Regions from separate parts of the Clostridium sp. KLE 1755 genome, predicted to be linked through region 2. Evidence: predicted binding sites of a transcription regulator. Region 2 holds the regulator's gene; each other region holds the start of a gene.
What was found. The regulator Rex, encoded in region 2, represses fermentation and respiration genes when NADH is low (regulators of the CRP and FNR family bind a similar motif). The targets are predictions, from matches to a motif close to ATTGTTAANNNNTTAACAAT.
Positions count from the first base shown of each region.

Region 1: the regulator Rex is predicted to act here: its motif matches at 2,953-2,972, upstream of HMPREF1548_RS02985 (glycerol dehydrogenase).
Region 3: the regulator Rex is predicted to act here: its motif matches at 4,126-4,145, upstream of gap (type I glyceraldehyde-3-phosphate dehydrogenase).

Region 1 is NZ_KE992657.1:35,657-46,201, reverse strand. Features, by position in the region: gene HMPREF1548_RS03000 (carbohydrate ABC transporter permease) at 1-160, shown strand, start outside; gene HMPREF1548_RS02995 (type 2 periplasmic-binding domain-containing protein) at 204-1,880, shown strand; gene HMPREF1548_RS02990 (family 43 glycosylhydrolase) at 1,961-2,872, shown strand; gene HMPREF1548_RS02985 (glycerol dehydrogenase) at 3,044-4,141, shown strand; gene HMPREF1548_RS02980 (helix-turn-helix transcriptional regulator) at 4,128-5,012, opposite strand; gene HMPREF1548_RS02975 (uroporphyrinogen decarboxylase family protein) at 5,202-6,374, shown strand; gene HMPREF1548_RS02970 (helix-turn-helix domain-containing protein) at 6,343-7,875, opposite strand; gene HMPREF1548_RS02965 (cache domain-containing sensor histidine kinase) at 7,856-9,652, opposite strand; gene HMPREF1548_RS02960 (ABC transporter substrate-binding protein) at 9,979-10,545, shown strand, end outside.
Region 2 is NZ_KE992711.1:6,977-17,521, forward strand. Features, by position in the region: gene alr (alanine racemase) at 26-1,204, opposite strand; gene HMPREF1548_RS13330 (bifunctional ADP-dependent NAD(P)H-hydrate dehydratase/NAD(P)H-hydrate epimerase) at 1,352-2,926, opposite strand; gene HMPREF1548_RS13335 (redox-sensing transcriptional repressor Rex) at 3,063-3,731, opposite strand; gene HMPREF1548_RS13340 (ABC-F family ATP-binding cassette domain-containing protein) at 4,353-6,293, shown strand; gene HMPREF1548_RS13345 (glycosyl hydrolase family 18 protein) at 6,290-7,441, opposite strand; gene HMPREF1548_RS13350 (LysE family transporter) at 7,618-8,202, opposite strand; partial or broken gene HMPREF1548_RS13355 (sodium-dependent transporter) at 8,212-9,577, opposite strand; gene HMPREF1548_RS13360 (helix-turn-helix domain-containing protein) at 9,722-10,264, shown strand.
Region 3 is NZ_KE992709.1:1,543-12,087, forward strand. Features, by position in the region: partial or broken gene HMPREF1548_RS12990 (hypothetical protein) at 1-531, opposite strand, end outside; gene tpiA (triose-phosphate isomerase) at 853-1,602, opposite strand; gene HMPREF1548_RS13000 (phosphoglycerate kinase) at 1,685-2,893, opposite strand; gene gap (type I glyceraldehyde-3-phosphate dehydrogenase) at 2,985-4,004, opposite strand; gene HMPREF1548_RS13010 (histidinol-phosphatase HisJ family protein) at 4,408-5,226, shown strand; gene HMPREF1548_RS13015 (hypothetical protein) at 5,369-5,893, opposite strand; gene HMPREF1548_RS13020 (immunity 26/phosphotriesterase HocA family protein) at 6,030-7,184, opposite strand; gene mnmA (tRNA 2-thiouridine(34) synthase MnmA) at 7,477-8,553, opposite strand; gene nifU (Fe-S cluster assembly scaffold protein NifU) at 8,557-9,000, opposite strand; gene nifS (cysteine desulfurase NifS) at 9,034-10,215, opposite strand; gene HMPREF1548_RS13040 (putative polysaccharide biosynthesis protein) at 10,426-10,545, shown strand, end outside.

The sequences.
Region 1 (10,545 bases), on a different contig from region 2:
GCAGATGATGGATATGAACAGTACGGATACCAATCATGTTACGCCGGATACACTGAAGGCGGCAACTACCTTCGTATGTATGCTTCCCATTATGTGCGTGTATCCCTTTGTGCAGAAGTATTTTGTAAAAGGCGTTATTATAGGTTCCCTGAAGGGGTAGTAATCCGGAAAGCCGGAAAATTATAAAAAGGAGAGGTAAAATTATGAAATGGAAAAAAGCAGGCTGTTTATTTTTGACAGCAGTATTGGGAGCGGGGCTTCTGGCCGGCTGCGGTAATCAGGCGGAAACAGGAAATGCAGGAAGCACACCCACAGATGTTGAGAGCAAAGCAGTGGAAACCGGTGCTGCAGAGGCAGTGGAAACCCAGACAACGGAGAAGAAGGAGGCCCCTCACTATTCCTATCGCATGGTGATGCACAATTTCGGACCGTGGGATGATAAGCCGGAAATGGCGGAGCGCTGGGAAGAGGAGTATAATGCGGATTTTGATCTTGTTTATGTGGAAACTGCAAATGCAGGTGACAGCATTAACCTGATGATTGCATCTGGAGATATTCCGGACGTAATACAAATGGTAGATCAGAACAAATATTATAAGGATGGGATTATCGGTGGATGGACAGAGGAATTTTTCCGCGAGCATGCACCTAATCTGTCCAGGTATATTGACGAAACAGACCCTTCCGCATGGCAGATTGCCAAATTTGACGGAGAACTGATGTACAGCATTCCCTGTTTCCGGAAATATGATACTATTGTAACTCCTGTTGTATGGAGAACCGACTGGCTTGAAAATGTGGGAATCACAGAAATTCCCAGGACTCTTGAGGAATTTGAAGAGGCCTTTTATAAGTTCACTAAAGAAGATCCGGATGGAAATGGAAAAAATGATACCTATGGGCTGTCTGAAACAGGTATCCGTACTATTTATGGTGCGTTCGGCAGTTATCGCGGGAAATGGCTTCTGGGTGATGATGGAAAAGTAGTTTACGGAGATGTGAAGCCGGAAATGAAACAGGCTCTTGAAGTTCTGCATAAATGGTATGTGGATGGTGTGCTGGATCCGGAATTTGTAACTGGTGAAAATGAAGGCGGCTATTGGGCTATTACCCATAAATTCCTGAACAATCAAATCGGTTATACCAACATGGGTAACTTTTACCATTGGCTTCCCGATATGAGCGGGGAGGAAAACGGATCTGCTATTGGTGAAATGGCTGCACAATGGAAGAACTCAGGCAACACGGGAACCTATGCCATGGGCTATGCACCGGAGGGGCCTGATGGACATAAAGGGACGGATAAAGCTGATTTCAGAAAGCTTCGTACCGTATTTTCTGTAAATCTGGTTCAGGATGAGGATAGATTCGGACGCTTACTGGAAATCATCGATGATATGAACTGCGGCAGTGTAGAGAGATCAGTGGAAGTGAACCGCGGGACACTTGGAAAGTATTCGGATATCGTTGATTTTATGGGAAAGAAGGCTTATACTGCAATCGGAGAAGCTGCAGAAGCGGATTCCCTTAATCCTTTTTTAAGTGCAAAGGGAGCAGCAAATACCTTTGCTTTCATTGAAGAAGGTGGCAACCTGGAATATCAGGAGGTTGCTTATGCACAGCAGTTTGCATGGGCTGATGAAGAATTTAAAGACAAAAATGACGGTTATGTAAGTGTTATCTTCAAGACTCCGGAATCCAAGGCAAAATACGGGGCGGAGCTGGATAAGATTCTGAACACCGGATATACATCGATTATAACGGGAGAGAAGCCTCTGGATTATTTTGATGAAATGGTGAAGCAGTGGTATGACAACGGCGGTGAACAGCTGACACAGGAAGCAAACGAAATTTACGCACAGGAACATGCAGACAACTAGGAGGCATGAAACGAAAAGGGGACGTACCAGTGCGCCCCCTTTCACTTTTCCTCCAAGCGGGTGCGGATAAGGAGAAAAAAATGATGATGTTTACAGACGACTCCAATCAGACAAGGCTGGCGAAGGATCCGGCGGTTGTCAGATTCGGAAAGTATTATTATATGTATTATTCCAACTGCAGAATCAGTTGTGACTCCCAGGGTGAGGAAAAGGCCGTATGGGGGATTGGAATTGCCCGAAGCACTGATCTGGAAAATTGGGAAAAGCTTCAGGACATGGATATAGAAGGAGAACTGGAAGCGAATGGTATCTGCGCACCTGGAGCTCTTATTTTTGAAGGAAAGCTACATTTGTTTTATCAGACCTACGGAAGCTTTGAGAAGGATGCCATCTGCCATGCATGGTCGGAAGATGGAGTCCATTTTACCAGAAATGAAACAAATCCGATTGTACGTGCGTATGGAGACTGGAACAATGGAAGAGCGATTGATGCGGATGTGATTATTTTTCAAAATAAGCTGTTCCTGTATTTTGCCACGAGGGATCCAGAGGGAAAAATACAGATGCAGGGCGTAAGCTGCTGTCCTCTGGATGGTGAATTCCGCAGAGAAAGTTGGAAGCAATGCTGTGAGGAGAGCATATTGCGGCCGGAACTGGATTGGGAGCAGGAGTGTATTGAAGCCGCCGCGGCTATGGTCCGGTATGGCAAGGTATACCTGTTTTATGCCGGTGCATATAATAACTGCCCGCAGCAGATCGGCGTCGCGGTAAGCAGCGACGGTATACACTTTGAAAGAATGTCAGACAGACCTTTTCTGGAAAACGGAGGGCCGGGAAGCTGGAATGAATGTGAATCGGGGCATCCGTATGTTTTTGTTGATGATGACGACAGAGTTTATCTGTTTTACCAGGGAAATAACGACAAAGGAAAATCGTGGTATCTTTCCAAAGTGGAAATCGGATTTAAAAATGAGATACCGTATATTATCTAATTGAAAAAAATAATAACTTTTATTGATGTTAGAAATAGGAATTGACTTCCTGCGTCTGCAATTATACAATGAGCATGTGCCATGTTAATTTTATAACAAACTGCGGCTATTCATTACCGGACCGGCTGCATCAGACAGAAAATGACAGAGAACGAACAGGAGGTAAGTATTATGGCAAACATTTTGAACAGCCCCAGCAAATATGTTCAGGGAGCGGGTGAACTCTCCAGGCTGGGAAAATATGCGGAGGGGTATGGAAAGAAGGCGCTGATCCTTATCAGTGCATCAGGCTATAAGAGAATCGGCAGCATGGTGGAGGAAAGCTTCTCTGGCACAGGCTGCAGCACGATATTCGATTATTTTAACGGCGAATGCTGTAAAACGGAAATCAACCGTTTGATCGAAGTGATGGAAAAGGAAGGCTGCGATATGGTCATCGGCATCGGCGGAGGAAAGATTCTGGATACCTCCAAGGCAGTGGCCTATTACAGGCATACGCCGGTTATTATCTGCCCGACTATCGCTTCCACAGATGCGCCCTGCAGCGCGCTTTCCGTTATCTATACGGAAAACGGCGTTTTTGAGGAGTATCTGTTCCTTCCGGCCAATCCTAATATGGTTCTGATGGATACGGAGGTTATCGCGAAATCCCCGGCAAGACTGACCGTTGCCGGTATGGGCGACGCTCTTGCCACTTATTTTGAGGCGCGTGCCGTACAGGCGAAGGATGCGCTTACCTGCGCGGGCGGACGCGGAACCCTGGCAGCCCATGCGCTGGCGAAGCTGTGTTTCGATACGCTGATGGAGGAAGGGGTTAAGGCCAAGGTGGCCCTGGAGGCAGGTGCCTGCACGGCTGCAGTGGAAAAGGTAATCGAGGCCAATACCCTGCTTTCCGGAATCGGCTTTGAAAGCGGCGGACTGGCAGGAGCGCATGCCATACATAACGGCTTTACGGTTCTGGAGGAATGCCACCATATGTATCATGGTGAAAAGGTAGCCTTCGGAACAATTACCCAGCTGGTGCTGGAGGATGTATCTGCGGATGAGCTGGAGGATATTATCGGCTTCTGCATCGAGGTAGGCCTTCCGGTAACCCTGAAGGAGCTGGGAATTGAAGAAGTGACGAAGGAAAAAATCATGGCAGTGGCGGAAGCGGCCTGCGCGGAAACAGATACGCTTCATAATATGCCCTTTGAAGTGACTCCGGAAAAGGTTTATGCGGCAATCATGGCGGCTGATGCCTACGGAAGATATTTCAAAGGCCTGTAAAGTTTTTCTTCTGGTACTCCGACGGCGTCATTCCCAGCCTGCGGACGAAAGCCTTATGAAAATGGGAGTGATCGTAGAAGGCCAGAGCGGCGGCGGTTTCCGTTATCGTATGACCCTTAAGGAGCAGCTCACAGCTCTTTTCAATCCTGGTATCCAATATCAGGGCGGAGAGAGTTGTGTGCAGCTCTTTTTTTATGAGCCGGTTGATGTACTGCGGGTTTAAGAAAAGCTCTGCGGAGATGGTGCGCAGCAGATCCCCTGTGGAAAGGGAAAGATTTTCCCGGATGAGCCGTAGAATACGGTAAATACGGGCGTCCCTGCGTACGAGACATTCCGGGCAGGCCCGGCCGAAGCTGTCGCACAGAAGCAGCAGCACGTTCATAAGACAGTGATAGCGGAAGGCGTCGGAAAGCAGATCACAGCAGGGCGGCGCGTCGCAGGCCTCCAAAAGTGACCTGACAGCCGTCAGCTGATCCTGGGGCAGCCGGATTTCGGCTGTCTGACGCAGGCCGGGATCGGTAAAGTAAAGAAGAAAATCCTGAAGCATGACAGGGGTGCTTTCCTCGGAGGCATCTGACAGGAATATTTTGGGGAGAAGATAGAGATTGCGTACAATAAGCCCGGGCTCAGGCTCCAGGGCATGGGAATGTCCGTCAGGTATGAAATATACACATCCCTCCGTAAGAAGCCTGTTTCCCCTCTCCGTTTTATGCATCATCCTCCCGGACAGAATAATGCCTACTTCCAGAAATTCATGGGAATGCGCGGCTTCCGATAAATGCGCGGTATAACGGTATTCTTCGGTATACAGCGGAAGGGAGGTACGGGCGGTTATGTAGCTGCTGTGAATTAAATATTCCTGTGTTTTCATACTCAGATTATAAACGGCGGGGAAAGGCATAGCAAGAGAAAAGTCCGTATTTTACACAAAAAGCACCGCTGTTTACAAGCGGTTTTGTCCGCCGCATGCTACAATGGACAAAACGCGGGAAGGCTGAGGGCGGCGCGTCCCTTTCCCTCTTGAATTTATTGTGCGCCGGAGTGCGCGGAGGTAGTGGAAATGACGGAATCGGAAAGACTTTTAATGACACTGGGCTTTGAAAAAAGGACGGAAAGGGGAGCGGTACTGGAAACCTTTTTTCCATGGGACAAGACGGTGAATAACTGGTGTAAGCAGGGACTGCCTGAAAAATTTGCGGCCAGCCGGCTGTATCCGCAGGCGGGAAGCTATATGGAGAGATATCTGAGTGATGAAATGACGGAGCCGGTTTATGAATATGAAAAATACCTGGGGTTTGACGGAGTGAAGCGCATGGCCTTCCGTATCCCCTTTGCATGCTTTGATACGACGGTCCTGGAGGAAACCTTAACTTATGTCGTCAGGCTGGATACCGATGGCTGGATAAGAAAGTACCATAAAAACAGCAATCTTGTGGAGGAACTGAAGGCACCGGTGGAGGAGGAAAAGGACTGGTATACGCTGAAGGATAAGGTAAGGGAGCATCTGGAGCTGTATTGTACCGATGAAAATATCGGGAAGGTTTATGGGAAATATGCGCAGGCCCACAAAAGAGGCGATTTTTCACTGCGCTTCAGGGCGCAGGGCTTCTTCTGGCTGCCCCGTACGCTGCTGGGAATCGAGGGGCAGATGTATGCCTTCTACGACATGCCTGAGGTAATCCATGATATGAACCGGTTTGCGGTGGAGGTCTTCCGGGAAAAGCATGGGAAAATATTTGATATTATCCAGCCGGAGGTCATGCTTTTTGAGGAGGATTTGAGCGGCTGCAATGGGCCGATGATTTCGCCGGATACCTTTGAGGAATTTGTGGCGGACTATTACAGACAGCTGTTCCCTTTTCTGAAGGAAAAGGGAGTGAAAAATATTTTTGTGGATACGGATGGTGATTTTAACAGGCTGATTCCGCAGTTTATTGCTGCGGGCGTGGACGGCTTCCTTCCCATGGATGTGAATGCGGGAATGGATATTGTTAAGGTCAGGGAGCTTTATCCCAGGCTGAAATTTATCGGGGGCTTTAATAAGCTTGTGATTGAACAGGGGAAGGACGCAATAGACAGGGAATTCGAGCGGATTCTCCCGGTGATCCGCAGCGGCGGCTATGTGCCGGGCTGCGATCATCAGGCGACGCCGGATTCCACATTGGAAGATTACAAATATTATATCCGGCGCCTGAAGGAGGTTATGGAAGAGAGCGGGGCTGCCTGCTCCTGAATTCCGTAGGCGTCATGCCGGCGTATTTTTTAAATACCTTATAGAAGTAGCGGGGATCCTCATAGCCCACAAGGGAAGCGATTTCGGAGGCCGGAATATCCGTGTTTTTCAGTGTGTCTTTTGCGGCCTCCATACGTACGCCGGTGAGATAATCGATAGGGCTGACGCCCTCCTTTTTCTTGAAGGCGGTGGAAAAATATCTGGGATTAAGATGATAGTGGGCGGCCAGCATTTCCATAGAAAGCTGCTCCCTGTAGTGCTCTCGGAGGAAGGACTTGGCCTGTTCTGTGACAGACTTGTTTATTTCCGCAGGCCTGTTAAGGCAGGTAAAGGATATTTCTTCTTTAATCAGGGAGAGGATTTCGTCCTTATTTTCATAGGAAGCCCAGAATTTCCCATCGGTAAAACGATCCCAGTTTTTCTTGGAGGGAGAATAATTCAGCCGTATGAGCATTTCGTAAATATACTGGATGAGATATTCAGAATTGTGTACCAGGGGATAAAGGCTGTCGATCAGGGAACAGATTTTCCTGGCTGTATATTCGGGGCTTTTGCAGCGAAGATCATTTTCCAGGCTCTTCCAGTCCAGATCTCCGGGAAGCTGTGTCGTATCTGGGGAGGAATTTACTGCATAGTAAACCTTGCCGTTGCCGGAGTGGAACCTCTGGTTCAGCGCTTTTTCGCTCTGTTCAAACAGTTCGGGGCCTACGGCCGGGGCGGGGAAGCTCAGTCCCAGGGTAATGACCGCACCCAGCACATTCAGCTTCGTAACCTGGGATTCCAGCACCTGGTCCAGCTCTTTTTCCAGAGTGTCCAGGCGTGAGCCTGCAAACAGCAGTATCCTGTCCTGGGCGCTGTTTCCGGGCAGCAGGCGGAAGGTCATGGAGAGACGGGGGGCAAGGCTTGCATCCAGGGCGCTGTACACATTTTCCATACTGAAATAACGGTTCTGGTCGTAACGGCTCACATGGGCGGCCCCGGTTATAAACTGCCAGTCTCTGTCCGCGCCCAGCAGGGACAGCAGGGAATCATATTCCTGTTCATTCAGCGGATTGCTCCGGGCCTTCTGAAGCAGCTGGTTGATACGCAGAAGGGTATTCTGTTCCTCCACTTCGGAAAGACGGGTCATATCCGTATATTTTTGTATCGCCTTATCCAGGGCGTCAAAAAGCTTTTCCTGGGTGATGGGCTTTAACAGATAGCAGCAGGCGCCGTGGTACATGGCGTTCTGGACATATTCAAATTCCGCATACCCGCTGATTACGATAATGGAACAGGGTATGCCTGCGGCCTGGCAGCTTTGTACCAGACCCAGACCGGACATGCCGTCCATGCGCACATCGGTGATTATGATTTCCGGACGGTGCTTTTTGGCGGCGGACCAGGCCTCCAGCCCATCACCGGCCTGGTAAATTTCCTCAAATTCATAATTCCCTTTCTTTAATCTGGCAACAATCGCCTCCCGAATCAGGGACTCATCATCAGCAATCAATAGCTTCATAACGTTTACCTCCGTATTTGGGGATAACAAGCTCGGTTTTCATGCCCTGCCCTGCCGCGGTGGTGATGCGGATGCGGTAGAGCGGGCCGAATTTCAGTTTCAGACGGTAATGGATATTGAGAATGCCGATGCTTTCATTCTGATCCTGGAAGTCATCGAAATCATCCTTTTCCAGCAGGGCGGATAGCTTTCTGTAGTCTGCCTCCTCCATTCCGTTGCCGTCATCGGAAATGGAGATAAGAACCTCCGTGCCATGATCCTTTACGGAAAACCAGATATTCCCCCCGGAGGGGATTCCGCTGAAGCCATGGCTGATGCTGTTCTCAATAAAGGGCTGGAAAACAAGCTTGATGATCTGGCATTCCAGGCAGGCTTCATCAATATCGGAATGAAAGGTGAATTTATTGCCGAAGCGGATGCTCTGGATATATACATAGTTATTCATATAGCTGATTTCCTCGGCCAATGTCACAATGCCGGAGGAATTATGGTTGATGCTGTAGCGCAGGAGCAGGGAGAGCCGCGAATTTACCTCACAGGCGGTATCATACCGCTCCACCTCAATGAGGGAATTGATGATTTCCAGGGAATTGAATAAAAAATGGGGGTTGATCTGCGCCTGCAGAGCCATGAATTCCGCATCCTTTTTCTTCATTTCAATGACGTAGTTATTTTCTATCAGCTGGCTTACCTGCCCCACCATCTGGGTAAAAGAGGCGTCAAAAATGCCGATTTCATCGCCGCCCAGATGGGAATCCTCAATCTTAAGATTGCCGCCGCTGACCGTTTTTATTTTGTCAAGTATGATGGCAAAGCGCTTATTTACGCTGGCGGAAAGAAGAATGCCTGCGGTCAGGGTGATGCACACCAGAATCAGGATACCTATGGTAAGGGTCCGGTTGAGGGTGTCAATGCTTTCCAGGGAATTGGCATAGGCAAAATAATACACGGCGCGGAAGCCGGAAGCGGAATTGGTGCTTGTCAGATATATTCCGTCCGCATCCGAAAAATCCGTCACAGGATAGCCATTATAAATAATGCCGTAATTCTTCTGCACGAAGCTCAGGTATTCATCGATGCCGGCAAAGGTCTGACCGTAAATATAGTTGCCTCTGGTATCGATAATAAACAACTGGTGCGAATGCTCTCCGTCCACGCCCTTCATGGCTTTGAATACCTTTTCAGGAAAGAGGCTGAGCTTGATTACGCAGGTGATTTCAGTCCCGTCGGGAGAGTAAACAGGCTTCAGGATGGAGAGCAAATCTGTTTTATAAGCGCCCTCCGTATGCATGAAATAATGATCAAAATAGCGGTCCGTCAGCTTTTCCTTCCAGGATCCGGTATCCTCTGCCAGGGGCCGGATGAAAATGCTTTTCCCATGAATGCTTTTATTAAGAGGGTAAAAGGTGAGGTCATAAAGTCCGTATGGGAACTGGTTATTCAGAATCTGCCGGATGGCCGCATCCACCTCCTGGCAGCTTTCATCCGTGGCTGCCCCCTCGGAAAAGGCCTGCTTGATTGTTTCATTGCTGCTCAGACTGTTTAGCAGGGTATTAAATTTGGAGAGCTTATAGCCTATGTTATCTACATACTGCTCAATAAACTGCCTGGACGTGGTACGGACCTCCTTAGTCAGCAGCTCGGCCGCGTTATATCTGATATAAAAGTTGGAAACAATAATCTCGATCAGAAGAAGCAGAATGAGAAGGAAGAAAAATTTATGCACAAGCTTCGTATCATACAGGTAATGCTTCCACAGACGGATAAAGATTTTCATAAAAAAGCCCTCTCTTATGGTATCGCTGTCAGTAATTGTAAAGGGACAGAATAGCTGTCATTTATATTTGCTTGAACCTCACAGGTGCCCAGGGTTTTCCCTTCCTCTGATATACGGAGCTTCCGGGAATGAATCCATTATACAATAGTAAAAGAAAGCCCCGAAAGAGTAATTTTGTTTTGCACAAAAGGACAAGCTGACTTTTTTCCACACAAGATGTGAAATTTTTTTATTTTGAGAAAAATTCCGTTTTGTTACAATAAGCCCACAACCAAGCTTGGCAGGCAGTGAACAAATAATTGTAGTACGAAACAGGAGGATACAGGATGTTTAAGAAAAAGGGGACTAAAATTACAGCGCTTATACTGGCGGCAATGATGACGGCATCAGCATTTCTGTCAGGCTGCGGCGGAACGGATTCTGCAGGCAGCCAGAACAGCGCAGCATCGGATACAAAGGCGGCTGCCGAAACAGACGGCGCAAAGGAAAGCGCTGATACGAATTCCGGTTCCAAGGAAAAAACAAAGCTTACCATGGTAACCTACCTCGGAAATCCCACAAGAGACGCCCTGGTGCAGGAACTGGTGGCAGGCCTTGACAATATTGAGCTTGAAATCATTTCTCCCCCGGCGGATCAGGCGCGTCAGAAGGTCTCCGCAATGCTTCAGGCAGGAGAGAAAATTGACATTCTGGAACTGGATTCCGTACCGGTGGAGTATATTACCAATGGTTTTGTTGAACCTCTGAATTCCTATATTGATAAATGGGACGAGTGGAGCAGTGTATCCGAGTTCCTGAAGGCACAGCTTACCTCTTATGACGGAAATGTATACTCCATTCCTTACGGCGTATATGAAAGAGCATTATTCTACAGAAAAGACTGGTTTGAAGAA
Region 2 (10,545 bases):
GCGTATTTGAAAACTGCTTTCCTCTCTAGCGGAAATCCCGGAAGGAGTCCTTGCTGTAAACGGTTTCCCCGTCCCTCACATAGACTCTGGGAACCCGCTTATTCAGACAGCAGGCCAGCTCATAATTAAAGCGGCCGGAAAGCTCTCCCAGCTCCTCCATGGTTATGGCATCGTCCCCGTCCGGTCCTATGAGGGTGACCACGTCGCCTTCCTTCGCTTCGGGTATCCCGGTGACATCCACCATAAACTGATCCATGCATATCCGTCCCAGAATCGGCGCGCGTTTTCCCGCGATCAGCACGCTGCCCTTGTTGGAAAGGCCTCTGGGATATCCATCCCCATATCCGGCCGGTATGGTGGCTACCCGGGTGGGAGCCTGCGTCACGAAGGTCCCGCCGTAGCTGACAGCCCTGCCGGCTTCCAGTTCTTTTATGTATACGATGCGGCTTCTTAAGGAGAGCACCGGCTCTAAAGGAACGATATCCTTTGCCACCTGCTCCGACGGCCACAGGCCGTAAAGGGTGATTCCTGCCCTGACCACATCCAGGTTTGCTTCCCCAAGCCCTACGATGCCGGCGCTGTTGGAACAGTGCTGCACGGGAATATGTATGCCCAGCTCCCTGCGGATCCGTCCGGTAAAATCAAGGAACTGTTCCAGCTGCTGCCTTGCCGGCGTCTTATCCGTTTCATCAGCCCTGGCAAAATGAGTGAAAATCCCTTCGATTTCTATCCCCGGTGTTTCCATGCATTTTCTGACAAAGGTAAGGCCGCTCTCATCCGGACGGATTCCGATACGGCTCATTCCCGTATCCACCTTGATATGTATTTTCACAGGGCGGCCGCAGGAAACGGCCGCTTTTCCCATTTCCTCCAGCATATCCTCACGGAACACGGCCGGGCGGATTTCCTCCCTTGCCATTTTCTCATAGCAGTAGGGAAAGGTATAGCCCAGAATCAGCACCGGTTTGCGTATGCCGCTGCCCCGTAATATCAGGGCTTCTTCCACCGTTGCCACGGCAAAGCCGTACAGGTACGGCAAATCCTCTATTTCATGGGCAATGGGCACCGCCCCATGGCCATAGCCGTCTGTTTTCACCACGGCAATGATCTTCGTCTCCTCCCGGAGATTGGCTTTCATGGCGGCCATATTGTGTTTTATCGCATCCAGATCCACCGTCGCCCATATTCTGTCATAATTATTCATCTTATTTTTACCTCCCGCATATCGCAGGTTGCCTGCGATTCTGCATCAATCAGTAGTTTGAAAGGAATTTTAAGCTTCTCCCGCACCCGGCACCGCAGTCTTTTCTTACAGTACTTTATTTACAGTGTTTTCTTTACGGCTTTTTCTTTATGGCGTTTTCTTTAAAAGCTCCGGAAACAGGGCTTCCAGTTCCAGGGTCAAATCGCCGGCAGTGACGCCGTATTCGCTTTTTTTATGCGCGGCCCGGTCTCCTGCCATACCATGCAGATACACTCCCGCACAGGCGGCATCAAAGGCATGCATTCCCTGGGCGGAAAGTCCGGCCAGAATGCCGGTGAGCACGTCGCCGCTGCCCGCCGTGGCCATACCGCTGTTGCCGGTAAGATTCATATACAGCCTTCCCTCCGGGCTTCCCACCAGCGTGCGTGCGCCCTTACATACAAATGCGGCCTGCAGCCTGGCTGCCCATTCCAGGGTCAGCGCAGCTGCTTCTTTTTGGATTTCATCCGTTTTCTTTTCCGCAAGCCTGCCGAATTCTCCCGGATGCGGCGTAAGGATCAGCTCGCGCCTTGTTTCCGGCTCCTGCTGCCTTTGTATCAGCTCATCCAGAAGCTCCCTGTGTTCTGCCAGCAGATTCAGCGCGTCCGCGTCTATTATCAGAGGCTGCATCGTCTGCTTTAGCACCGCCTCCAGTATCCGCAGTGCTTCCGGGCTTTTTCCAAACCCCGGGCCGACAGCGATTACATTCGCCCAGGCACAGGCCTCTCTCAGCTTTTCTTCCGCCTGCGGCGTCCATTCCTCATAGGTGGTGAGCATGGCTTCCGGCAGTGCGGTCTGCATAATAACACGGTTGCTTTCCGGCGTCACCGCCCGCACCATGCCCGCGCCGCTTTTTAACACGGCCGTTGCAGACAGCTCGCAGGCGCCCGCCATTCCCCGGCTTCCCGCGATCAGGAGCACCTTACCGAAGGTGCCCTTATTTCCCTCCTGGAGCCTTACCGGCAGGAATCCCCTGTCTTCGTTGTTCCAGGTAAAAATCCGGGGATACTCTCCCAGAAAGCCTTCCTGTGTAATTCCGATATCGGCGCAGATCACCTTTCCCGCATACCGGGCGCCCGGATATAAAACAAGTCCCAGCTTGCGGAATCCAAAGGTTACCGTTACATCCGCCTGTACGGCGCAGCCCATCACCTCCCCGGTATCCCCATGGATGCCGGAAGGGATATCTACGGAAAGGACATAGGCGTCCTGTGCGTTGATATATTCCACCGCCTCCGCGAAGCTGCCTTCCACAGGCCTTGTCAGTCCAATGCCAAAAATCGAGTCTATGATAATATCATATTCCCGTTCCGGAAGTTTGCGCATGACCCGGTATCCATAGTTTTCAAGAATTTTAAGCTGGGCCGCCGTTTCCGCGGAACACTTTTCTTCCTTGCCCAGCAGTACAAAATCCACCGGAAAGCCCGCCTGGCTCAACAGCCTGCCTATGGCCAGCCCATCGCCGCCGTTATTGCCGGTGCCTGCGGCTACCAGCGTTCTGTTGGCAGGAGGCACCGGCCCAAAGGGGCGCATCGCTTCCTTCAGCTTCTTATCCCGTGTGATCAGTTCTTCCGCACAGGCCAGCGCCGCCCTTTCCATCAGCACCATGGAAGGCATGCCGAAATGTTCTATTGTATTTCCATCACAGCGTTTCATTTCCGCCGAGGTAACCAGATATTCCATTTTTATCTCCCCGCAAACTGCAGCTTCCGAATTCCCAAATCATGCAAAAATGCGTCCTGAGCCTGCTGCCCTGACGCATTTACCAGACTGCCGCATTCCCATCCGGGAACACGGCACCCTTTATACAAGCCTGTCTTTACGCCTCACCGGAAGCGTTCTTTTCTTTCTCTTCCAACTCGTTTTCATATTGATTTATCATATAGGACAGCTTGATGAGGCTGTCCGACAGGTGTACGTTTTCCACCTGCACGCTGTCAGGCACATCCAAATCCACATGGGCGAAATTCCATATGGCCTTGATTCCCATTCCCACCAGCTTTTCAGCTGCGGCGGCCGCGCCTTCCTTCGGTATGGTAAGCACCGCGATATCAATATTGTTTTCCCTGACAAATTCCTGCATTTCTTCCATGGGGCGGACCTTCATCCCGCGGATCATTTTTCCGTGCAGCTTTTCATTGATATCAAATACGCCTGTGAAAATGAAGCCGCGGCGCTCAAAATTCATATAATTAGCCAGCGCCTGGCCAAGATTGCCCGCACCAATGATTATCAGATGATGCTTTTTATCCAATCCGAGTATCTTGCCGATCTCGGTATACAGATACTCCACGTTATAGCCATACCCCTGTTGTCCGAAGCCTCCGAAATTATTGAAATCCTGCCGGATCTGGGATGCGGTAACATGCATCAGCCTGCTCAGCTCCTGAGAGGAAATGCGTTCCACGCCACTGTCCTTCAGTTCACCAAGGTACCGGAAATATCTGGGAAGACGCGCGATTACTGCCTGTGAAATTTCTTTATCCAATTTGTTACGCCTCCATTCTTTTTTCCAAGCCCATTGTAACTGCTTTGTATCCGCAGTTACAGGCAAAAATCCATCCCGGCCTGCTTTTGGCGACGGATTTCCGCTTCCAGGCGCCGCATTTTGTATGGTCTGTGCAGCAAATGCACAGACCTGTCCTGCGGCTGAACCCATTACTTAATTATTATAGACATATGTTAAAAAAATGTCAATGAATTAAATAGGTTTGAATTGACAGCCCGTCCCTTCAACGGTAAACTTGTGGGGGTGGGCCTGACGTCCTGCGCCGTTCTCAGGCCTGGGGGCAAGGGGGCGGGGGATTTTCAGGTTCAGTCGCAAAAATGGGAAATTTCTAACCTCGCCGTTTGCCTGAGCTGCTGTCAAACGGCGCAGAACTCCTCTCTTCGTTCGTCAGACAGCGCCGTTTGGGCGGACAGCAGCCCAGGTAAACGGCGAGGTAAGAAATTGTCTCCATTTTTGTGAGATTCACCTGAAAATCCCCCGCCCCCTTGCCCCCAGGCCTGAGAACGGCGCAGGACGTCAGGCGGGGTACGCTAAGCAGGGCGGAAGGGAAAAGGGATTTAAGGGCAAAAAAAGAAAAATGAGTTATAGAGGTGAGTGGGAATGGTTTTATCTTGTCAGAATGTGAATAAGGCTTTTCATGAGAAGCAGGTGTTCAGGAATTGTTCTTTTCATATAGAGGATTATGAGAAGGCGGCTGTGGTGGGGATTAACGGGGCCGGGAAGACTACTTTGCTGCGGATTATTGTGGGGGAGCTGGAGGCTGACAGCGGGCAGGTGGTCTTCGGAAAGGATAAGAGCTTCGGGTATCTTCCGCAGAACGCTGAGGTGGACAGTGAGCATACGATCTATGATGAGCTTCTTGAGGTGAAGCGGGATGTGATCGCGCTGGAGGAGCGGATCCGGCAGTGCGAGCTGGAAATGAAGCATGTGGAAGGGGAGGCGCTGGCTGCTTTGATGGAGCAGTATGCGCTTTATACGCATCAGTTTGAGCTGGCGGACGGGTACAGCTACCGGAGCGAGATCGTGGGAGTTTTGAAGGGGCTCGGTTTTACGGAAGAGGAGTTTTCCAAGAAGGCCTGTACGTTGTCGGGCGGTCAGAAAACAAGGGTGGCTTTGGGTAAGCTTCTGCTTGACAGGCCGGATTTGATCATTCTGGATGAGCCTACGAACCATCTGGACATGTCTTCCATCGCCTGGCTGGAAAACTATCTCCTGAATTATAAGGGTGCCGTTTTGATCGTGTCCCATGACCGGTATTTCCTGGATAAGATCGCAACGAAAATTATTGAGCTTGACGGTACGGAGGTTTCCGTTTTTTCAGGGAATTATTCGGATTATGCAGTGAAAAAAGAGCAGGTCCGGGCGGCGCGGTGGAATGCTTACATGAATCAGCAGCAGGAAATCAAGCATCAGGAGGCGGTAATCGAGAAGCTGCGTTCCTTTAACCGTGAAAAATCCATCCGGAGGGCGGAAAGCCGGGAAAAGATGCTTCAGAAGATTGAGGTGCTGGACAAGCCGGTGGAAACGCGGGCGGATATGCGGATGGAGCTGCATCCCAGGATCATGAGCGGGAACGATGTGCTGGATGTTGAAAATCTGGCAAAGGCGTTCGGGCCGGAACGGCTGTTTGAAGGGCTGTCTTTTTCCATAAAGCGCGGGGAGCATGTGGCGGTTATCGGTGACAACGGGACGGGGAAAACCACGATTTTAAAAATCATCAACGGGCTTGTGGAACAGGATGCCGGGAATATCCGGCTGGGGACAAAGGTACATATCGGATATTATGATCAGGAGCATCATGTACTGCATCCTGACAAAACGTTGTTTGAGGAAATCTCGGATGAGTATCCTGCGCTCACAAATACGGAAATCAGGAATGTTCTGGCAGCGTTTCTTTTTACCGGGGACGATGTGTTCAAGCAGATTAAGATGCTTTCCGGCGGGGAACGGGGACGTGTGTCTCTGGCCAAGCTGATGCTGTCTGAAGCAAATTTCCTGATTCTGGATGAGCCTACGAACCATCTGGATATCATGAGTAAGGAAATCCTGGAGGACGCCATCAACAGCTACAGCGGCACAGTGCTTTATGTGTCCCATGACCGTTATTTTATCAACCGCACGGCTTCCCGGATTCTGGAGCTTTGCAACGGCGGGTTTACCGGGTATCTTGGGAATTATGATTACTATCTGGAGAAGAAGGCGGAAAATACAGTGCTTTCTTCAGGGACCGGCGGAGCCTTCCCTCCTGCTGCCGGCGGGATAAAATCCGAAGCCGCCTCTGCCGCTTCTTCCAGCCTGAAGCAGGACTGGCAGTCGCAGAAGGAAGCGCAGGCCGCTTTGCGGAAGAAGGAAAACGCCCTGAAAAGGTGTGAGGAGCAAATCGAACGTCTGGAAACCCGCAGCCAGGAAATCGATGCGGAAATGCTGCGGCCCGAGGTATGCACGGATGTTGCCAGGCTGCAGGCGCTGGCCAGGGAAAAGGAGCAGGTTGAGGAAGAGCTTCTGCTTAAAATGGAGGAATGGGAAAGCCTGTCGGATTAACCGGCAGGCCTTTTTTGTATGGAAAAGGTATCTGCGAGAAGAAGCCAGTTGGCCCGGAAAAGCTGCATGATCTGCCAGTAGCCCATGCCTCTCAGGCCATAGCTTTTTACCAGGCGGAATTTTTCGCGCAGGCTGCGGACATCCTCAAACCAGACCTCGTGTTCCACCCCGTCTTTTGTGTAGCGGAACCATGGGGACATGGCAGTGCTGTCAAAAAGGATTTCAGCGTTGTTTTCAATGGCTATCTGGACGGCTTCTATGTTGCCGATGGTATCGGCTTTGCTCTCGCCTCTTATGTAGGGGAGGGGCCAGTCGTAGCCGTAATTGGGTATGCCCAGATCGATTTTTTCGGGAGGGATTTTTGTTATGGCGTATTCCACCACCTCGATCACTTTGTTGAGGGGCGCGACGGCCATCGGCGGACCGTAGGTATACCCCCATTCGTAGGTCATGAGGAGTACGCTGTCCGCCGCCCTTCCCAGTCCTTCATAATCCTTTCCTTCATAGAGAAGGCCGGTCTGGGTATCGGATATCTTGGGCGCGAGCGCGACGGAAAGGGTGTAGCCTTCCGCATTGGCCGCCGCCCTCGTTTCCGCCACAAAGGCGGTGAAAGCGTCCCGGTCTTCAGGAAGGATATATTCAAAATCGATATCCACTCCCTGATAGCCTTTCTGTTCCATGGTAAACAGCAGCTGTGCAATCAGGGTATCCCTGACCGGCTGGTTATTGACCAGGACGGAAATCAGGTAATTATTAAACATGCCATCCGCCCCGAAGGGCGTCAGGGTCAGGATGGGAGCCACGTCCTCCAGGAGCGCCGCCTGAATCATGAAGCTTTCATCAATCGCCGGGGGAATAAGGTTCCCTTCCGTAGTAAACCCATAAGAAAAAATGGATAAGGAGGACAAGTATGGCAGGGTCTGGTTGAGCACATAGTTGCTGATAAACGGATAGGCATAGCCGTTCACATATGCATCGTACAGACCGGCACCCTCCTCTCCCGTTATCCGCAAAAGCAGCGCCATGCCCACTGCCAGGCGGTAGGGATAGGGAATCTGATTATCGTAAATGATATCCTCAACGGAAACACCGTATTCTCCGGCAATGGTATCGACAGTATCCCCCTGTTTTACAACATAAATCTGCATATTCGTATCCTGTAGCCTTTTTTGTATCATATGCGCCGGAAAGGGCTTTGATTTCTATGTTTCAGTTAAATCGGCTGCTTTCCACAGATAGAATACGCCTGGAGCCAGTTACCCTCGTGTTTTTTTGTGCTTCACAGCAGCTAATAAAGCATTAAATTTCTAATGCAGACGAACTACTAAAGGAATAAAGCAATCGCGCAGTAAACAATCAAAAGAGCCATAACAGCATTTACCAGCTTCGTGTGTTTGGAGAAGAATTTACAAAATGCCGCTCCAAACAGCCTCCAAACAAAGGAGCCTGAAGCGCCAATCAGAGACAGTATGGCAGTAAACCCGATGAGCGCTGTCCCCGAATGATAAACAGGCAGGATATAAAGCGACATTGCCGTGATTGCGTAAATATAGATTTTAGGATTGGCAAATTGCAGTACCATGCCGGAAAGAAAGCTGGCCTCCTTACCGCCGTCTGCACTTAATTCAGAAGAACTTTTCCAGACTTTCCATGCAAGGTACAGCATATATGCGGCGCCCAATATCTGCATGACAATCTTTACTTTTGGAAGAAATGAATAGAGTGTCGCGCTGAATGCGGTACAAACAGACATAACGATTGCAAATCCGGCCAGTATGCCGAAATTAAAACGGACACTCTTACAAAATCCCAGCCGTATGGCATTGCTCATGGAAAGCAGGTTGTTTGCGCCCGGCGTGTAAGCCGTAATAAAACAATAAATCAGAAAATCGTATAAATGAAACATCATAACCCCTTTCTATTTCAACAATGATAAATAGCCGCTTATGAAGATTACAAGTACAATAACCGGCAGGATATTGCTGATGTATTTTCTAGCAAAGTCCGGATATGGCAAGCCTTTTCCAATCTTCGTTTCTTTATGGAAATTATCCCAGCCCCACCCATAATGCCGGGTACAAAACAAAAGAAATACCAAACTCCCCAGCGGAAGCAGATTATTGCTTAAAATGAAATCCTCCAAATCAAGGATACTTGTGCCGCTTCCCAGCGGTTCAAAACCTTTCCAGAGGTTAAATCCGAACACACAGGGTAATGACAGCAATAATAGTAATACAAGATTTACAAAAGCCGATTTCTTTCTGCTGCAGCCGGTTAAATCCATTCCATAGGTAACGATATTTTCAATGACTGCAATGACAGTGGAAATAGCTGCAAATACCATGAACAGGAAAAATAAGCTTCCCCAAAGACGGCCGTTATCCATTGCATTAAAGATATTTGGCAACGTAATAAACAATAGATTTGGTCCACTGTCCGGCTCCACCCCAAAGCTAAAGCAGGCCGGGAAAATAATTAAACCTGCAATAAGTGCAACCACGGTGTCGAGAATACCCATATACAGTGCGTTGCTGGTCAGGGAATGGCTCTTATCAATCCGGCTCCCAAATACGGATAATGTACCAATTCCAATACTTAATGTAAAAAATGCCTGACCCATTGCCGCAAAAATGCATTCCGCCACTCCTATTTTCTGCATGGCCCGAAAGTCCGGATAGAGATAGTAGCGCAATCCTGTTTCCGCATTGGGAAGCATAACAGACCTGACAGCTAATACAATTAACAGGCAAAATAATAAGGACATCATGATTTTTGTAACACGTTCCACTCCTTTTTGTAAGCCGATAGCACAAATTGCAAAGGAAACAATGATCACAATAAACGAGCATACGTTCATGGCTGTCGGGTTCCCAAGCAAATCAGAGAATACATCAGCAACTTCGTTTGAGGTAAGGCCTTGAAACCTGCCCTTTACCATTTTTATAAAATAGTACAGCAGCCATCCACTGATTACCGTATAAAACATCATCAGCAGATAGTTTCCAATGATTGTTACATATTTAAACCAATGCCATTTTGTCCCCTCCGGCTCCAAAATATTAAATGACAATGCGGTGCTTCGCTGACTCGCCCGGCCCACCGCAAATTCCATTACTACAATCGGCAAGCCCAATATTACTAAAAAACAAGTAACATATGACAAAGGACGCGCCACCATACTTTCCGGTGATATAGGGAAATCTCCAGATGTTTCCCAAACCGATGGAACAGGCTGCTGTAAGCAGAATAAATCCCAGCCGCGATGAAAAATGTTCTCTTTTCATAGTATAAATGCCCCTTTCCTCTTTACAGGCCCAATTCAAAATTGTATAATGATACAGAATGGTTATTATATTGCATCAGTGCGATATAATAATACATCTGGTGTATTATATTGTCAAGAGGAAGGAGCGATTTATTTGGATTCAATGAATATGATAGTCGCTAAAAATATCAGACGGCTGCGCGAAGAAAAGAAATTAAGCATGGATGAGCTTGTACGGCTGAGCGGTGTCAGTAAAAGTATGCTTGCACAAATTGAACGCGGCGACGGGAATCCGACCATTTCCACACTGTGGAAAATTTCCAACGGAATGAAAGTACCGTTTGACGCTTTAACCGTCCGTCCCAAAAGTCCATATGAGATTGTGAAAACATCCGACATCCAGCCTTTGCTTGAAGATGGCGGAAAAGTAAAAAATTTCTCTCTTTTCCCGGATAATGAGAACCGCAGATTTGCAGTCTATTATCTGGAATTAGATGAAGGAAGTTATTGGGAATCCGAACCGCACTTAAAGGGAACCACTGAATTTATTACAATCTTTACAGGCAAAATTCAGATTCATGCGGGCGGTCAGGATTTTATAGTCGAAAAGGGAGAAAGTATACGATTTGAGGCCGATACCGCGCATTCATACAAAAATGTTGGTAATGAAACAGCAATATTGCACATGATTCTTTTTAACCCCTGATGGGGTGACGGAAAAACAGTCTGCGTTTTGGATTCCCCTTTGATATTCCTAAACCCCAAAAAGCACAGTCTGTTGAGGTAACTACTCATAAGACAGTATCACAAACAACAGAAACGGATAGCTGCCATACAGGGTGCAAGGCAAAACGGGTGTATCGTCTTAACGGCGGTGCGCCCGTTTTGTCACGCAGTAGAAGCCTGTTTTTGAGGGTATGAGTAAATCCCTTACCCACCTTGTTTCCGTATCTGTGAAGCCGCATAAACAAGGCTAATTTACCCTCT
Region 3 (10,545 bases), on a different contig from region 2:
ATCTACGATGCGCTTTGGAGAAATAACAAACGCTATATCACTGATGTTTTGTTGCTTTAATTGATTTGCTAAACCCGAAACTCCCTCTAGATTTTTCTGCAAAGAAATTAGTGTCTCTGATAATTTATCCAACTTATTCTGTGTCAGAATGTCATGCAGCCATTCCACAAAATCCGGATTTTCCATCCAAGCCTCCAACAGATATGCTAACATGATTTCTGCCTCTGCTTTACTTGCAATTTTTAAAGACACCATATCGGTAACGCTTGGAACAGTATCACGTTTTAGACACGACTCCCAATACCCAAGGATATGTTTTTCCAATGGCGTGCCTATCTCATCTTTCCTATATTGACGGTATTCACAATATGAATCATATGCCTCTTTTGATTTATTGCGTATAGCGGCAAACGTTTCCTTAATATGGGTGTCATCTTGATTTTTAAAATGATCATAAAGAGTTATAATAGACCCTGCAAACCCAATCTTAGTATTTAAACTACTTAAAATTTGTTCTAAAATAGTACCCATTGAAAATTCCTCCCAATAATATAACTCCAATTTGTCGCATTTAAATTTAAAAATATTATATCACTATATGTCATATTGTTGGTAATAAAAGGTTAAAATAAAACAAATCTCAGCAAAACTATTTACGATAGACACAAAGTTTTGTCGAATCCTGTCGTCACGAACTTAGTCATACAAGCACATACACGCCTCCGTTTGGAGCATTACCCGCAGTATAAAAAATCCGCATCCCCTTTTTTCAAAGGCAGATGCGGATTTTTATACCGGAATGAATTCCATGGAGTTCTTTCCGGTTAATACTTTACTTTCCCATAACTGAAACTATTTCCAGTTAACGATCTTTCCGAAGTCAGGCTTCAGAGCTGCGCCGCCTACCAGGCCGCCGTCAATATCAGGCTGAACGAACAGTTCCGGAGCGGTAGCTGCATTTACAGATCCGCCGTACTGGATGCGGATAGCTTCTGCAGTTGCTTCGTCATAGATTTCACCGATGCATACACGGATTGCAGCACAAACCTCCTGCGCCTGCTCTGTGGTTGCAGTCTTGCCGGTTCCGATTGCCCAGATAGGCTCGTAAGCGATAACGGCTGTCTTAGCCTGCTCCGCTGTTACGCCCAGGAATGCAATCTTAATCTGCTGACGAATCCAGTCGATAGTAATTCCCTGCTCTCTCTGAGTAAGGGACTCGCCGCAGCAGATAATAGGAGTAATGCCATGCTCAAAAGCTTTGAGAACCTTCTTATTAACGGTCTCATTCGTTTCTGCAAAATACTCTCTTCTTTCAGAATGTCCAATGATAACGTATTTAACGCCAACATCAGTAAGCATATCAGGAGCGATTTCTCCGGTGTAAGCACCTTTCTCCTCATAATACATATTTTCAGCACCGATTTCGATGTTGCTTCCCTTAGCAGCTTCAATAGCGGGGATGATATCAATTGCAGGCACACAGAATACTACGTCAGCATCTTCTGTTGCTACAAGAGGCTTTAAGGTATTGATTAATTCAACAGCCTGGCTGGGAGTCATGTTCATCTTCCAGTTTCCGGCGATGATTTTCTTTCTTGCCATGATTATGGTCTCCTTAATATAAAAGTGAATTTTATCGTTTGCGGGAGGCAGCTCGCAGGCTGTCTCCCCGCGTTAAATAATATTATTTGTCATTTGCTGCTGCAACTCCGGGAAGCTCTTTGCCTTCCAGGAATTCCAGGGAAGCGCCGCCGCCGGTGGAGATGTGGCTCATCTTGTCACCAAAGCCAAGCTGGTTAACAGCCGCTGCGGAATCGCCGCCGCCGATGATGGTGGTTGCATCAGTTTCAGCCAGAGCCTTTGCAACTGCAATGGTTCCTTTTGCAAGAACAGGGTTCTCAAATACGCCCATAGGTCCGTTCCAAACAACGGTCTTGGCGGATTTAACAGCGTCTGCATAAGCCTCTGCCGTCTTGGGTCCGATATCCAGTCCCATCATGTCGGCAGGGATTGCATCTGCAGCATAAACCTCAACTTCGATTTCTGCATCGATCGGGCTGGGGAAGGACTTTGCAACAACAGCATCTTCGGGAAGAAGCAGCTTCTTGCCAAGCTTCTCAGCCTTTTCCATCATTTCCTTGCAGTATTCAACTTTTTCATCATCCACTAAGGATGCGCCGATTTCATATCCTTTTGCTTTCAGGAAGGTAAATGCCATACCGCCGCCGATGATCAGGGTATCGCATTTTTCAAGCAGATTGGAGATAACATTCAGCTTATCTGCAACCTTTGCGCCGCCAAGAATAGCAACGAAAGGTCTTACGGGATTCTCTACGGCATTTCCAAGGAAGTCGATTTCCTTCTGCATCAGATAACCAACAACTGCGGTATCAACCAGCTGTGCCACACCAACGTTGGAGCAGTGTGCTCTGTGAGCGGTACCGAAAGCGTCGTTTACAAAAACGTCGCACAGGGAAGCCAGCTCTTTGGAGAAAGCTTCGCCGTTCTTAGTTTCTTCTGCTCTGTAACGGGTATTCTCAAGAAGGATAACGTCTCCGTCCTTCATAGCTTCTACTGCTGCTTTTGCATTAGGTCCAACCACTTCAGGATCTGCTGCAAATTTTACTTCCTGGCCAAGCAGCTCGGAAAGACGTGCTGCAACAGGTGCCAGAGACAGCTCCGGCTTGGGTTCTCCCTTAGGCTTTCCAAGATGGGAGCAAAGGATAACCTTTCCTCCGTCTGCGATCAGCTTTTTGATAGTAGGAAGCGCTGCAACCAGACGGTTTTCATCTGTGATTTTGCCTTCCTTCAGCGGTACGTTGAAGTCGCATCTGCAAAGGACGCGTTTTCCTTTTACGTTGATATCATCAACGGATTTCTTATTCAATGACATGGTAAAAACCTCCTTAAAAATGAAAGAAGGATCCGGCCCTCATCAGACCGGACCCTTTATGAGCCTATGCCTTTACACCAGCTGGATTAAATTATGCTTCCAGCAGCTTGCCAAAGTGTTTGATTGTACGAACCATCTGGCTTGTGTAAGAATTCTCATTGTCGTACCAGGAAACAACCTGTACTTCAGATGTATTCTCGTCAATAGGAAGAACCATGGTCTGAGTAGCATCAAACAGGGAACCATATCTCATACCGATGATATCGCTGGATACGATTTCGTCTGTGTTGTAGCCGAAGGATTCGTTTGCAGCAGCCTTCATAGCTTCGTTGATAGCTTCTTTTGTAGGCTGTCCTTTAACTACTGCTGTCAGGATTGTGGTAGATCCTGTAGGGGTAGGAACACGCTGAGCGGAACCGATCAGCTTGCCGTTCAGTTCAGGGATTACCAGGCCGATAGCCTTAGCAGCACCTGTGCTGTTGGGAACGATATTCACTGCTGCTGCACGGCTTCTTCTCTTGTCGCCCTTTCTCTGAGGACCATCCAGAGTCATCTGATCGCCTGTGTAAGCGTGGATTGTGCACATAATACCGCTCTGGATCGGGAAAGCGTCGTTAAGAGCTTTAGCCATGGGAGCCAGGCAGTTTGTTGTACAGGAAGCAGCGGAGATGATGTGATCATCTTTGCTCAGAGTTTCATGGTTTACATTGTAAACGATGGTAGGAAGATCGCTTCCGGCAGGTGCGGAAATGATAACGTGCTTAGCGCCGGCATCGATATGAGCCTGTGCTTTTGCTTTGGAGGTGTAGAATCCGGTACATTCCAGAACTACGTCTACTCCGATTTCTCCCCAAGGAAGCTCTGCAGCGTTAGCTTTTGCATAAATCTTGATTTCTTTTCCATCAACAGTGATGGAATCTTCGCTGAAAGATACCTTGTCTGCCAGAGCGTATCTGCCCTGTGTTGAATCATATTTCAGTAAGTGAGCCAGCATTTCGGGAGATGTTAAATCATTGATTGCTACGATTTCAAATCCTTCTGCTCCGAACATCTGTCTGAAAGCAAGACGTCCAATACGGCCAAAACCATTAATTGCTACTTTTACTGCCATTTTTAATTCCTCCTAAAAATGTTTTTTTATATTCTTTTATCAAGCACAGCAAATGGACCCACGTCCAGCGTAAGTCCTCACCTTGGACATTGCGGATTGGCATCCGGGCCTGTCCCAAAAGCTTGACAAAATTTTATCAGCACAATCATTTTACCTAATCTGCATAAAAATATCAAGACGTAATTAAAAAATTATTGGAAATCGCCCATTATTTTACAAAAAGTTTATAATTGGAGGGCTGGGGCTATCATAAAAATAAAAGGAAAGAGGTGGTTTGGAAATAGTTTGAGGAGGGTAATTTTCTTTGCGTTTTTTTGGGGGATAGGATATACTTTTTAGAAGGATTTCACTTTTTATATATAATAGTGGATTGTTTAATGATGATAAGAAAGGCGGTTTTTGTATGGCTATTCGGGCGGATTTTCATTTGCATTCTTCTTTTTCGGGGGATTCTAAGGCTCCTATGGGGGAGATGGTTGAGAGAGGGATTGCGTTGGGGCTTGGGCAAATGTGTTTTACGGAGCATATGGATTTTGATTTTCCGGTTTCGGAGGGGATTCCGAAGGGATTTTTTGAGGTGAATACGGATGCTTATCTGTATGAGCTGCTGCGGTGCAGGGCGGTTTATGGGGACAGGATTAAGCTTTGCTTTGGGGTGGAGCTGGGGCTGCAGGCTTATCTGGCCGAGGTGCAGGAGGGATATGTGAATTCTTTTCCTTTTGATTTTATTATTGGGTCTTCGCATTTGTGTAATGGGAAGGATCCGTATGATGCGGAGTTCTTTGCGGGGAGAAGTGAAGAGGCGGCTTACAGGGAGTACTTCGAATCCATAATTGACAATCTTGAGGTGTTTCATGATTTTGATATTTATGGGCATCTGGATTATGTGGTGCGGTATGGTCCGGATCAGGATAAGTTTTATACATATGAAAAGTATCGGGATTTGTTTGAGAGGATGCTGGAGCTGCTGTTGGAGAATGGGATTGGCGTGGAAGTCAATACCGGGGGGATCGGTTATGGGCTGAAGGAGCTTCATCCTTGCCGGGAGGTGCTGAAGCGTTATCGTGAGTTGGGCGGGGAAATTGTGACGGTCGGGTCGGATGCTCACAGGCCTGAGGATATTTGCAGGGAGTTTAAGAGGGCTGAGGAGTTTCTCAGGGACTGTGGTTTTTCTTATTATACGGTGTTTGATAAGCGTACTGCTTCTTTTATAAAGCTGTAGGCTGTCTTTTTCCGGCTCCTTATACGGTTTTGCAGGAGGGCTCCTCAGGTGGTCTTTTCCGGGGAGTTTTCTCCGGGGAACTTTTTTCGGGGAGGCTTCCTTTGGAGCCGGACAGACAGTGGTAATTTCCCGGAAGAGGCGTTTACATGCCGCAGAGGACGATGACCCGTTCCGGTGTTGTCTGTGCGGGTATGCTTCTGGTGGTCTGGCTGTATTGTACGGCCAGGGTATGGTTTCCCGGGTTTCCCATGAAGGTCTGGTTATTTGAGGTAACTACCTGGGTGGTGGGAGCCAGGTTGAGCTTGAGGCTCTGGTCGCTGCTCATGAGGAGGTTGTTGAAGTATCCCACAAATACATTCTGGCCTTCCTGGCGGGGCGCGATGACCGCCGCTTCATATTGGGGCGGGTAAATCGCAGGGACTGCTGTGTCGCCGCTGTAGAAAACGGTAACGGGCATGCTTTCATAAAGGGTGGTATAGTCTACCACGAAGGTTGAGGCGTTCATTAAAAAATTTACGGTATTTCCCGCTTCATTTTCTACGGTCACCATCTGGGTGCATCCGTCATATCGTCCCATCATTCCCGGTGCAATTTCCAGGTGGGTGACAACGCCTTCAAATACCATGTAGACAGGTCTCTGTCTCATTCTGTACGAATTAAAATCCATATCCAATTTTCTGTTTTCCTTTATGGCCTTTTTCTTATGTTTATGCGGTAAAGGGAAAGAAGTGCCTGTAGCATCCCATTTCCGGCCAAAACCGCCCTATCGGGCAGGGCGTCTGCTGCCGGGACAGGGAAGTTTGCTACATTCGCTTAAAACATTTCTTCAAATTCCCTTCATAATCCAGGCTTCCGTCCAGTCCGAAGGCTTTAAAAGCTGCATTTTTATCCCTTTTATTCGCCGGATGGTTCAGCTTTCTCCGGGCATTGCTACGGTAATAGGGTTCGTTGGAATGTGCATTGATGCATTCCTGCAGTGCATCCAAATCAAGGGAAAAACCAATGCCTTCATTCCTGTAGTCTTTGTGGCACCAATCCTCATCATCGTACGCTTCATATTCAAAAAGGGACAGTTCCCTGTATATCAGGCCGTATTGAAGGTATGCGATGTCTCTGTCCTGGTAGTTTATGCTTTTGCTGGTTGAGATTGGCGCATCATCCAGATCACGGTTCGTTACCTTTCTGTTTCCGATGATTTTATACTCGCCATAATAAATTCGGTTGTCCATGACGGACTGGGGCGGCAGGGAAAGTCCCCGTTCCAATTCATCGATATCTGCATTGATATTATCGCTGATTTTATGGTACACCTTTACAATAAGCGCCGGGCCCATCAGATTAGCCAGGCCGTAATTCTTATTTTGCTTAAATTCTTCTGTTTTCCTGCGTTTTGCGACATCGATTAAGATTTTCCCGAAGCCATACTGTCTTCTTCCGATTTTGAAGGTGAAAATATCGCCCTCTTTATATTTCTGATGTACTCTTTTCTCGTATTTAAAGCATTCCAAATCCTCAAGGTCATCTTGTGCAGTTTCATCTATCCAATTTTTCAGCCAGTTTTCCAAAACCGGGGCAGTGACATCGTTTTTGATATCTTCAAAATAGAAGGTCTTTTGTGTCGTATAATTTGCTATCGTTATATAGCTTCCTTCGCATGCAAAATATACGTTAACAGGCCTGAAGGACTGTGTGGCGGTAAAATTCAATTTCTTAGGCTTTCCTTTTGCAGTTTTGGGCAGGACCAGCTTTTTGTTTTCTGCAGTCTCTACATAGAGTTCACTTTCCCTGTATCTGAAATTTTCCTCCCGGCAGTCTGAAGTTATAATTTCCTTTTTAATAATATTCCCGTCAAAATAATATAGGGTGCCTTTGATATCCATCACTTCCCAATGCGCTTCCACAGGTTCCAGCCCCAGATACCTTCTTTGTTCATTAGTTAACATAAATTTGTTATCCACAAAGGTTCTCCTTCCCTTTCTATGCCACAGCGTGTACTAAGTTAAAATGAACGCTTCTTCGGCCTTTTTATCATTCTACTACAATTCCGGATCCATGGATATAGTGTATTCGCAGCACAAAACCTGACAGAGCTATCAACGGCAAAACGGCATAGTCTGCGCGACTATGCCGTTTTGTCTCTCTATTTTTTCCGCAGACTGCGGCCTGAACGGACAGCGCCAGGATAAACGCATCAGCGCAGGCGCTGTCCTTCCCGACGTCCGGGTCTGCAGCATCAAGCCGTCTTTCTTTTTACTCTATGGTTCCGCCGCCCAGTACATATTCGCCGTCATAGAAAACAACGGCCTGGCCCGGGGTTACGGCGCGGACCGGCTCTTCAAAGGTGCATTTGATTCGGTCCTCTCCTGTCTTTTCTATGAGGCAGAAGGTGCCGCTGTGGCCATAGCGTATTTTGGCTTTCACACGCATGGGCTGCTCCAGATCCGGGACGGACATGAAATTCAGGCCGCTGCAGGTGAGTGTGCGTGAAAAGACATCTTCATTTTCTCCGATGATAACTTCATTGGTTTCCGGGTTGATCCGCGTGACAAAGACCGGATGTCCCATGGAAAGGTTCAGGCCCTTTCTCTGGCCTACGGTATAGTGGGTGATGCCTTTATGTTTCCCAAGGATTTCTCCGGTAACGGATACGAAATTGCCGGGGCCGGGGACAGAGTCTGTGCATTCCCTTTCGATAAAAGCGGCATAATCGTGATCCGGTATAAAACAGATTTCCTGGCTGTCTTTTTTGTGCGCTACCGGCAGCCCCGCTTCCCGGGCTATCCTGCGGATCTCATCCTTAGGGTAGGCGCCTACAGGCATCAGGGTATGGGCAAGCTGCTTCTGGGTCAGGTTGTAAAGGGCGTAAGTCTGATCCTTTGCCGCCGTAACGGAATTGCGTATGGCGTATCTTTTGTTGGGAAGCTGTTCAATGCGGGCATAGTGGCCGGTTGCGATATAATCGGCTCCCAATCCCAGGCTTTTGGTGAGCAGGGATTCCCATTTCACATACCTGTTGCAGGCAATGCATGGGTTGGGGGTTCTGCCCTTCAGGTATTCCGCCGTAAAATAATCCATCACATATTTTCTGAATTCCTTCTTGAAATTCATAACATAGTAAGGAATATCCAGCTTTTCGGCAACCCTCCTGGCATCGTCCACAGCGCTCAGGCCACAGCAGCCTCCGTTTTCTTCCCTGGTTTCCTCCGCCTCATCCTGCCAGATCTGCATGGTGACGCCGATGACCTCATAACCCTGTTCTTTCAGCAAAAGGGCAGCCACGGAGGAATCCACGCCTCCGGACATGCCCACAACTACTTTTTTGCTCATATTTTAGTATTCTTCCTCTGCTTCTTCTTCTCCTTCGTGAATATCGGACTTGGGTTTTTCCAGTCCTTCAATGGTAATGCCGTGCTTCTGGGCATAATCCCAGAGCGCCGCATGGATGGCCTCCTCTGCGAGCAGGGAGCAGTGTACCTTTACGGGCGGAAGGCCGTCCAGCGCCTCCATAACCGCCTTATTGGTCACTTCCATGGCTTCCTGGATGCTCTTGCCCTTTACCAGCTCGGTTGCCATGCTGCTGGTGGCAACAGCCGCGCCGCAACCAAAGGTTTTGAATTTAACGTCGCGGATAATGCCTTCCTCGTCAATATCCAGATAAATTCTCATGATGTCGCCGCATTTGGCGTTTCCTACGGTGCCAACGCCGCTTGCGTTCTCTATTTCCCCCACATTACGGGGATGTTCAAAATGATCCATTACTTTTTCGCTGTACATATCGTTATCCTTTCCGTTTCCTGATTGATTTCCTTATTTCTGTTTTTTTACAAAATCCTCGTACAGAGGAGACATATTTCTGAGTTTGGTTACGATTTCCTTAATTGCGGCCACCGTTGTGTCCATTTCTTCCTTCGTATTTTCTTCATTCAATGTCAGACGCAGGGAACCATGCGCGATTTCATGAGGAAGGCCGATGGCAAGAAGGACATGGGAGGGATCCAGGGAGCCCGAGGTACAGGCAGAACCGCTGGAAGCGCAGATGCCTTTCATATCAAGCATGATAAGAAGGGATTCCCCTTCCACAAAACGGAAGCTGAAATTCACGTTGTTTGGAAGCCTTCTGTTACGATCTCCGTTCAGGCGGCAGTAAGGGATTTCCTTTTCAATCTGCTCTATCAGATAGTCTCTCAGTTCGGTTTCCTTTGCCCTTTTCTCTTCCAGAATGGAAAATGCCCGTTTGGCAGCGGCACCCATGCCTACAATGCCCGGAACGTTCTCCGTGCCGGCCCTTCTGCCACGCTCCTGCTGCCCGCCGTGGATAAAGGAACGGATCTTGATTCCTTTCCTGATATAAAGGAAGCCGATTCCCTTCGGTCCGTTCAGCTTGTGCCCGCTGGCGCTGAGCATATCGATATGGCATTCATCCACATTGATCGGCAGCTGGCCATAAGCCTGTACTGCGTCCGTATGGAACAGGACATTGTGTCTGGACGCGATTTCACCGATTTCCTTAATGGGCTGGACTGTGCCGATTTCATTATTGGCAAACATGATGGAAATCAGGATAGTGTCCGGCCGGATGGCTTTTTCCAGCTCGTCCAGCTTTACTATACCATTTTCGTCCACATTTACATAAGTAATTTCACAGCCCTTCTTCTCCAGATATTCACAGGTATGGAGAATGGCGTGATGCTCTATTTTGGAGGTGATGATATGCTTTCCTTTGGATGCATAGGCCTCCGCAGCAGCTTTCAGCGCCCAGTTGTCCGCTTCAGAGCCTCCGGCTGTGAAATAAATCTCATTGCTGGCAGCGCCCAGGGAACCGGCTATGATATCCTTCGCCTCGCTCACGGCCTTCTTGCTCTCCGTGCCCAGGGAATAAATGCTGCTGGGGTTCCCGTAGTTCTCCGTGAACCAGGGAAGCATGGCCTGTACCACCTCAGGCGCGGTTTTCGTGGTTGCCGCATTATCCAGATAAATCAGTTTATTCATTATTCTACTCTCCTGTCTGCATGAAATGCATGCTTTTTCTATATGGAGACGGTTTTGGGGGAATATCAATTCCTACTAAACCGCTTCGTTTTCTATGGTTAATATAACACCGCCTCTGCGTTCTGTCAACAGGCTCCTCTGCATATATTTACCAAAAGAGCCATTGCGGTCACTGTTTACAGTCACTGTCCGCGCAAAGATTGGAGCAGTATGCGCATTAAGAAAAACACCCTGATCACCGGAACGATCATTCTTACAGTCACAGGCCTTGCCAGCCGTCTCATCGGTTTCTTTTACCGCATCTTTCTTTCCCGGCTGTTCGGCGAAGAA